DNA from 2 places in the Actinomadura rugatobispora genome. Region 1 is predicted to be linked to the other one. Evidence: riboswitches for the same ligand, from Rfam matches in the RefSeq annotation. Region 1 holds a riboswitch; the other holds the start of a gene.
What was found. Region 1 has a riboswitch for glycine ahead of gcvT (glycine cleavage system aminomethyltransferase GcvT). Riboswitches for the same ligand answer to the same signal wherever they lie in the genome.
Positions count from the first base shown of each region.

Region 2: another riboswitch for glycine. It lies ahead of gcvP (aminomethyl-transferring glycine dehydrogenase); the one in region 1 lies ahead of gcvT (glycine cleavage system aminomethyltransferase GcvT).

Region 1 covers NZ_AP029191.1:3,374,145-3,378,552, forward strand. The annotation lists gene ACZ466_RS14245 (MarR family transcriptional regulator) at 56-547, shown strand; gene ACZ466_RS14250 (M50 family metallopeptidase) at 598-1,890, opposite strand; glycine riboswitch at 2,081-2,177, shown strand; glycine riboswitch at 2,179-2,291, shown strand; gene gcvT (glycine cleavage system aminomethyltransferase GcvT) at 2,358-3,455, shown strand; gene gcvH (glycine cleavage system protein GcvH) at 3,477-3,866, shown strand; gene ACZ466_RS14265 (serine hydroxymethyltransferase) at 3,870-4,408, shown strand, end outside.
Region 2 covers NZ_AP029191.1:11,261,598-11,266,005, reverse strand. The annotation lists gene ACZ466_RS50490 (lysylphosphatidylglycerol synthase domain-containing protein) at 1-1,962, opposite strand, end outside; glycine riboswitch at 2,348-2,443, shown strand; glycine riboswitch at 2,444-2,555, shown strand; gene gcvP (aminomethyl-transferring glycine dehydrogenase) at 2,623-4,408, shown strand, end outside.

The DNA.
Region 1 (4,408 bases):
CGTGCTTGCGGATACGCTCTGATCGGCGATTCATACGGTACGGGGAGCGCGGTATATGGGACCCGAGGTTTCTGGTGGCGCTGACGAGAGGCGACGCCACCGGCGGCTGAGCAATGCGCTCAAGGAGTCGTTGCGCGAGATGAACATCCAGTTGTCGCTGCTCAACCACCACGTCAGCGCGCATCTCAAGCTGAAGGACGCCGACCTGCAGTGCCTCGACCTGATCAACCGGGAAGGCCCGCTCAGCCCCACGGCCGTCGCACGGCGCACCGGCATGCATCCGGCCACGATGACCGGCGTCCTCGACCGGCTCGAACGCGGTGGCTGGATCGCCCGGGAGCGCGACCCCGTCGACCGTCGCGCGGTCGTCGTCCGCGCTCTTCGCGACCGCAATTCCGACCTGTTCCGGCTGCTTTCCGGCATGAATGCGTCGATGGACGGGATATGTGCCGAGTACACAGCCGACCAACTCGAACTTCTGGTCGACTTCCTCGGCCGCACGACATCGGCCGGTCGGCGGGCCACCGATGACCTCGTCACCGACTGAGAACCTGATTCGCCCGAGCGCCGTGGGCCGGGCCTGAAACACGGCCCGCGCTAGCCGGCGAAGCGGATGGGGTTGACCAGGTCGGCGTAGATGAGGAGGCCGCCCATGACGATCAGCACGGCGGCCATCACGTAGGTGACGGGCAGCGCCTTGGCCACGTCCACGTAGCCGGGGTCGGGGCGCTTGAAGAGGCGGGCGAAGCCCTTCTTGAGGCCCTCCAGGAGGGCCCCGGCCATGTGGCCGCCGTCCAGGGGCAGCAGCGGGATCAGGTTGAACATGCCGACGGCGAGGTTGAGGGAGCCGAGCAGGGCGACGAACATCGCGACCTTCTCGACGGTGGGGCTCTCGGAGGCGGCGATCTCGCCGCCGAGGCGGCTGACGCCGACGACGCCGATGGGGCCGTTGGGGTCGCGCTTCTCGTCGCCGAACGCGGCCTGCCAGACCCCGACCATCTTCTCCGGCATCCGCAGCAGGGCGCCGGCGGTGTGCGCGGTCAGCTCGCCCATGTAGCCGGCGACCGCGACCGGGCCCTGGCGCTCGCGCTCCTGGAGCGGGGTGATGCCGAGGAACCCGACGTTGACGACCTTGTCGGTGTCCTTCAGGTCGTACATCTGGTTGCGGGTGACGGGCACCTGCAGCGGGACGGGCTTGCCGTCGCGCTGGACGGTGACCGCGACGGTGCGGCCGCCGGAGTCGCGGATCAGGCCCTGCAGCTGGTCGTAGGAGGTGATCGCGCGGCCGTCGTAGGAGGTGATGCGGTCGCCGGCCTGGAGGCCGACGGAGGCGGCCGGGGTCGGGGTGTAGCCCTGCGGGCAGTCGGTGAGCTTGGAGCCGGCGGGGATCGCGCACTTGGCCACCGAGCCGATCACCGGCTGCGGGGTGGGGGTGCCGATGCCCATCAGCAGGATCCCGAAGAAGATCGCCGCGAGGATGAGGTTCATCGCGGGCCCGGCGAACATGATGATGAGCTTCTGCCACCACTTCTTGGCGTAGAAGACCCGGTTCTCGTCGCCGGGGCGGACCTCCTCCAGCGCCGCGCCGCGGGCCGACTCGATCAGGCCCTGCCAGGGGCCGGTGCTGATCTGGCGGACCTCGCCGGGCCGGTCGCCCTTGCGCGGCGGCAGCATGCCGATCATGCGGATGTAGCCGCCGAGCGGGATCCACTTGACGCCGTACTCGGTCTCGCCCTTGTGCCGCGACCAGAGGGTGGGGCCGAAGCCGACCATGAACTGCGGGGTGCGGACGCCGAAGAGCTTGGCGAAGGAGAAGTGGCCCAGCTCGTGCAGCGCGATCGAGGCCAGCAGGCCGAAGAACAGGATCAGCACTCCCGCCAACCAGCCCATGCCCGCCCGTCCCTCCGTCGTGATCTCCAGCGACCCGTTCAGGTTACGTGATCCGGGTCCTCGGCGGCCGCGTACTCGCGCACCCGCACCCGCCGGTGATACGGCCGTCCGGGCCTTTCGGTTCACCCCCAGGGGGGCGGGGGGCGTCTGGTCGCGGGACGTCGCCGCTGCTAGCCTGGCGACCAGCCGTTGATCCCGCGCGGGAGAGTGCCCTGGCAGCCAGCCGGGGACGCCGAAGGAGCAAATCCTCCCCGGAACCTCTCAGGCCCCAGGACCGCGCGGACCAGGTACCTCTGGAAAGCGGGGACGCACCGTCCCCCGCCGAAGGTGAAAGCCCCTCCGCCCTCGTCGGCGCGGGGTGAAGCTCTCAGGCGCCGCGACCGGCCGATGACAGAGGGGGAGGCACCGACCACGCCCGGTGCGGGTGGGACGATTGGACCACGCGCCCGCGACGAAGGAGCCGACCCATGTCCAGCACAGCGCCCGGCAGGAAGACGCCGCTGTACGACGTCCACCGCGACCTCGGCGCCCACCTCGTCGACTTCGCCGGCTTCCTGATGCCGCTGCGGTACGCGAGCGAGACCGCCGAGCACCGCGCCGTCCGCGCCGCGGCGGGGCTGTTCGACCTGTCCCACATGGGGGAGGTCTTCGTGGACGGGCCGGAGGCCGGGGCCGCGCTCGACCACGCGCTGGTCGGCAACCTGTCCCCGATGGCCGTCGGCAAGGCCCGCTACACGATGATCTGCGGGGCCGACGGCGGGGTGCTGGACGACCTGATCGTCTACCGGCTGGCCGCGGAGACGTTCATGGTGGTGGCGAACGCCGCCAACGTCGCGACCGTGCGGGAGGCGCTGGCCGAGCGGGCGGCGGGCTTCCCGGGCGCGCGGGTGGTCGACCGGTCCGACGAGTACGCGCTGATCGCGCTGCAGGGCCCGGACGCGCAGGGGATCCTGTCCCGCTTCACCGCCGCGCCGCTGGCCGACCTGCGCTACTACGCGATCATGGCGGACGAGGTCGCGGGCGTGGACGCGCTGATCGCCCGTACCGGCTACACCGGCGAGGACGGCTTCGAGCTGTTCGTGTCCGCCGGGGACGCGGTGCCGCTGTGGAAGGAGCTGGCGGCGGTCGAGGGCGTGACCCCGGCGGGGCTGTCGGCGCGCGACACGCTGCGGCTGGAGGCGGGCATGCCGCTGTACGGCAACGAGCTGACCGCGGAGACCAACCCGTTCGAGGCGGGCCTGGGCCGGGTGGTCAAGCTGGACAAGCCCGTAGATTTCGTGGGAAAGGCCACGTTGGCCGCGCAGGCGCAGACCCCGCCAGGCCGTAGGCTCGTGGGGCTGGTCGCACGCGGCCGCCGGGCGCCCCGCAAGGGGTACGAGGTGGTCACCTCGGACGGCACGCCGTGCGGGGTGGTGACCAGCGGCGCCCCGTCGCCCACACTGGGCACGCCGATCGCGATGGCGTACGTGGACAACGGGGTGGACGAGAGCGGACTCGCCGTCGACGTGCGCGGCCGCCGGGAGCCGGTCGACGTGGTCGCCCTGCCCTTCTACAAGCGTTCCTGAGACCTGGAGAGAGATACCACCGTGAGCGTTCCGGAGCAGCTGCGCTACAGCGAAGAGCACGAATGGGTGTCGGGCCTCGGCAACGAGGACGGCATCGTCACCGTCGGGATCACCGCGCACGCCGCCGACGCCCTCGGCGAGATCGTCTTCCTCGAACTGCAGCCCGGGGAGGGCGACGCGGTCGAGGCCGGCGAGACCTGCGGCGAGGTCGAGTCCACCAAGTCGGTGAGCGACATCTACTCGCCGGTCAGCGGGGAGATCACCGCGATCAACGCCGCCGTGATCGACGAGCCCAAGGTGATCAACGACGATCCGTACGGCGAGGGCTGGATCTTCAAGGTGCGGATCTCCGACGAGCCCGGCGATCTGCTCGACGCCGAGGCCTACGGCAAGCTGATCGAGGAGTCCTGAGCCGTGCCGTCCCCGAAGAACCCGCTGAACGAGTCGCTGGCCGACGCCGACCCGGAGGTCGCCCGCGCGGTGGCCGCCGAGCTGGACCGGCAGCAGTCCACGCTCGAGATGATCGCCTCGGAGAACTTCGCGCCGGTGTCGGTGCTGGAGGCCCAGGGGTCGGTCCTGACCAACAAGTACGCCGAGGGCTATCCGGGCAGGCGCTACTACGGCGGCTGCGAGTTCGTCGACGTCACCGAGCAGCTGGCGATCGACCGCGCCAAGGAGCTGTTCGGCGCCGAGCACGCCAACGTGCAGCCGCACAGCGGCGCGCAGGCCAACACGGCCGTCTACTTCGCGCTGCTCCAGCACGGTGACACGATCCTGGGCCTGGACCTGGCGCACGGCGGCCACCTCACCCACGGGATGCGGCTGAACTACTCCGGCAAGGTGCTGAACGTGGTGCCCTACCACGTGCGCGCCGAGGACGGCCTGGTCGACATGGACGAGGTCGCCGCGCTGGCGGCCGAGCACCGGCCGAAGATGATCGTGGCGGGCTGGTC
Region 2 (4,408 bases), 4.6 Mb from region 1:
GAACACGATCAGCAGCAGGATGTGCATGACCATGCCCATGAGCTGGGACGCGCCGACGCTGGCGACCGCCGGCCCCGGCCGCACCCCCGAACGCTGCAGGTAGCGGGTGTTGAGCGCGACGCCGCTGACCGCGGCCGGGGCCACCAGCTTCACGAACGACGCCGCGACCTGCGCCAGCACGGTCTGGCCGAGCGGCAGCTTCTCGGGGACGAAGCCCATCAGCATGAACGCGGCGGCCAGGTAGGTGAGCGCGGCGGCGGCCAGGGCCACCCCCATCCACCACCACTCGGCGCCCGCCACCAGCCGGACCGGGTCGACGCTGCTGAGCTGCGGGACGACGATGTAGGCCGCGACCGTCAGCGCCACGATGCTGAAGATGGTGCGGGGCCGGAAGCGCTCGAGCCGGATCGGCGGCGCCTCGCTCTCCGGCTTCAGCCGCACGATCTGCTCGCGGATCCGGGTGAGCAGCTCGCGGTCGTGCCGCAGCGCCGCGCGGGTGTCGCGGGACAGCGCCACCCGCTGCAGCAGCGGCACCGCGGCGGCCAGCGCCTGCTCGCCCAGCACCTCGACGGCGGTGCGGACCGCCCGCTCGGGCCCTGCCCGCAGCGCCAGGGTGGTCAGCAGCTGCGCCAGGTCCAGGCGCAGCGCCAGGTCGCCGGCGGCGATCTCGCCCGAGCGCAGGTCGGTGAGGTACGCGTGGCCCCGGTCGGAGATCAGGATGGCGCCGCCCTCCAGCCGGCGGTGCGCCAGCCGGGCCGACTGCAGCCGTTTGAACTGCCCCCAGACGTCGGTGAGGACCGCGTCGGTGAGGTCGTCGTCGGGGACGGCGTCGAGCGGCGCGCCGGGCACGTACTCGTAGGCCATCAGGGCCGCCTCGGTGCCGACCTCGCAGGTGCCCACCAGCCGGGGCGTGCGGGCCCCGGCGGCGTCGACCGCGTAGGCCATCAGCGACTCCTGCTCCAGCGAGCGGCGCAGCGAGCGCACCGGGCGGCGGGGGGCCGCCTCGCGCAGCCGGACCAGCCGCCACACCCGGTACAGCACGCCGGCGGTCTGCTGGTCGCGGTCCAGGACGCGGACCTCCAGCTGCCAGTCGCCGCGCGGCAGCGCGACCCCGGAGGTGTCGGTGGGGACGGCGCCGGGGGCGTGCGCGACGCTGACCCCGTAGCGGCGGACCTCGGGCAGGTCGTCCGGCTGGAACCTCTGGGCCCGGACGGTGCGCAGCCCGAGGCGTTCGAGGGCGGCGACGACCGCGAGGCCGGGCGGGCGCGGGTTGGGGGTGCCGACGGCGTAGAGCGTGCCGTGGCCGATGGCGTTGCCCAGGAAGTAGGTGGCGGCCAGCGCGGCCACCGAGGCGTAGGCGGCGGTCAGGCCGGTGAGCGCGGCCAGCCCGATCATCGACCAGGTGGCGGCCTGCCAGCGGGTGCGGCCGGCCATCCCCACCGCGCTGACGAACGCGATCACCGGGGCGATGTCGGTGTGCACCGGGGCGGTGTCGGTGCCGCCCCAGATGAGGGAGTCCAGGACCCCGCCGGGCGCGGAGGTGATCACCAGGTCGTCCAGCAGGATGGTGACGGCGAACGCGATCACCGCGGCCAGCAGCGCGATCGCGACCCGCGTCCCGTCCTTGTGGAACAGCCGCTCCACCGCGAAGGCCACCGGCACCGCCAGCACCCCGAAGCTGGAGGCGATGGTGGCCAGCGTGAGCAGGAAGAGCGGGGCGTGCGCGGTGGTCTCGGAGATGTCGGTCTGCAGGCCGTGCGTGGCCTGCGGGGCGAACGACACCAGCAGCATGACCGCGCCCAGCCCCGCGAGCGAGGCGGCGAAGCGGATGGCGTCCGAGGGCCTGCGGATCCGGTCGGGCCGCGGCGGCTCGTCGACGGGCACGGCCGTGGCGGCCTGGCCGGGCCGCGCCGCCGCGTCCTCGCGCTCGTCCTCGTGCTCTTGCCGGTGGGTCTGTGTCACGCCCACACCGCCGTCCGGACCCTTCACTGTGATCAGCGTCCCGGGAGGGGCGTCGCGCCGTCGGGCGCGGCGCCCGCTCCGACCGCTCGCACGTTCAAGGTGATTCGTACCCTCCTGGCCCCCGCGGCCCCCCATTTTTCGGGGCCGTCGCCGGACCCCGCGGAGAAAGGGCGCCGCCCGCGCCCCGACCCGCCGTTCGACCAAGCGCTCGTACGGCAGGTCCCTTCCCCGTGAGCTGTGGGCAATCGTACTGGTCCGTAGCCACCCGAGATCAACGGTTCGGGGCCGGTGGCGGACGTCCGCGGCACCTCCGCCGCCCGTGACCGGGGCCCGTCACGATCGTTCCGCCCGGAGGTTGGATAGGCTTTCGGGGGAAAGATGCCGTCGACCCTGTGCGGGAGAGACTCCACGCAGCCAGCGTGGGGCGCCGAAGGGGCAACCCTCCCCGGAACCTCTCAGGCAAAAGGACCGCTCGGGCGAGGCACCTCTGGAAAGCAGGCGTGGCCCCCATCGCAGGGGGAACGGGCCTCACCGAAGGGGCAAATCCCGTACCGCGGGCGAATCTCTCAGGTGCCGATGACAGAGGGGGAGACCGCCGCCGGCCCGGCAGGGCGCGGTGGCGGCCCTGAGCGACCGCAGAAGCCCAGGAGGCTCCCCACGATGACCGACCAGTACTTCGCCCCCGTGGCCTCGCCGCAGCAGCACCGCTCGGCGTTCGCCGACCGGCACATCGGGCCCGCGCCGGCCGACCAGGACCGGATGCTGGCGGCCATCGGCTACTCCGGAGCCGAGGCCCTGATCGACGGCGCGGTGCCCGCCGCGATCCGCACCGGCCGGCCCCTCGACCTGCCGCCCGCGCTGAGCGAGACCGCCGCGCTGGACCGGCTGCGCGAGCTGGCGTCCCGCAACACCGTGCTGACCTCGATGATCGGGCTGGGGTACCACGGCACGATCACCCCCGGCGTCATCCTCCGCAACGTCCTGGAGAACCCCGGCTGGTACACCGCCTACACCCCGTACCAGCCGGAGATCTCCCAGGGCCGGCTCGAGGCGCTGCTGAACTTCCAGACCGTGGTGAGCGACCTCACCGGGCTGCCGGTGTCCAACGCGTCCATGCTGGACGAGGGCACCGCCGCCGCCGAGGCGATGGCGCTGGCGCACCGCGTCTCCAAGCGCAAGGAGCCGGGCACGTTCCTGGTGGACGCCGACGCGCTCCCGCAGACGATCGAGGTCGTGCGCACCCGCGCCGTCCCGCTGGGCATCGAGGTCGTCACCGCCGACCTGGCCGGGGGCCTGCCCGAGGGCGACTTCTTCGGCGTGCTGCTGCAGTACCCGGGGGCCTCCGGCGCGGTCCGCGACCTGGCCCCGGTGAGCGCGCAGGCGCACGAGCGCGGCGCCCAGGTCGTCGTGGCCGCCGACCTGCTGGCCCTCACCCTGCTGCGGCCGCCCGGCGAGTCGGGCGCCGACATCGCCGTGGGCTCGGCGCAGCGGTTCGGCGTCCCGTACGGGTTCGGCGGCCCGCACGCCGGCTACATGGCGGTGCGCGAGGGCATCCAGCGGCAGCTCCCCGGACGCCTGGTCGGGGTGTCGGTCGACGCCGACGGCGCCGCCGCCTACCGGCTGGCGCTGCAGACCCGCGAGCAGCACATCCGCCGCGAGAAGGCCACCAGCAACATCTGCACCGCCCAGGTCCTGCTGGCGGTCATGGCGAGCATGTACGCCGTCTACCACGGGCCCGAGGGGCTGGCGGCGATCGCCCAGCGCGTCCACCGGCACGCGCGGACGCTGGCCGCCGGGCTGCGCGGGCCGCTGGGCGTCGAGGTCGTGCACGACCGCTTCTTCGACACCGTCCTGGCCCGGGTCCCGGGCCGCGCCGCCGAGGTCGTGGAGCGCGCCCGCGAGGGCGGGGTCAACCTGCGCCCGGTGGACGCCGACCACGTCGCGATCGCCTGCGACGAGACCACCACCGGCGAGCACCTCGGCGTCGTCTGGCGCGCGTTCGGGCTGGAGGGCGCGATGTCGGGCGGGGCGGAGGGCGACGGCCTGGGCGGGCTGCGGCGCGAGAGCCCGTACCTCACCCACCCGGTCTTCCACCAGCACCGCTCCGAGACGGCCATGCTGCGCTACCTGCGCAGGCTGCAGGACAAGGACATCGCGCTGGACCGGTCGATGATCCCGCTCGGATCCTGCACGATGAAGCTCAACGCCACGGCCGAGATGGAGCCGATCACCTGGCCGGAGTTCGCGAACATCCACCCGTTCGCCCCGGTCGACCAGGCCCGCGGCTACCTGGAGCTGATCGGCGAGCTGGAGGACCGGCTGGCGGAGATCACCGGCTACGCCAGGGTGTCGGTGCAGCCCAACGCGGGCTCGCAGGGGGAGCTGGCCGGGCTGCTGGCCATCCGCGGCTACCACGCCTCGCGCGGCGAGGAGCACCGGAACATCT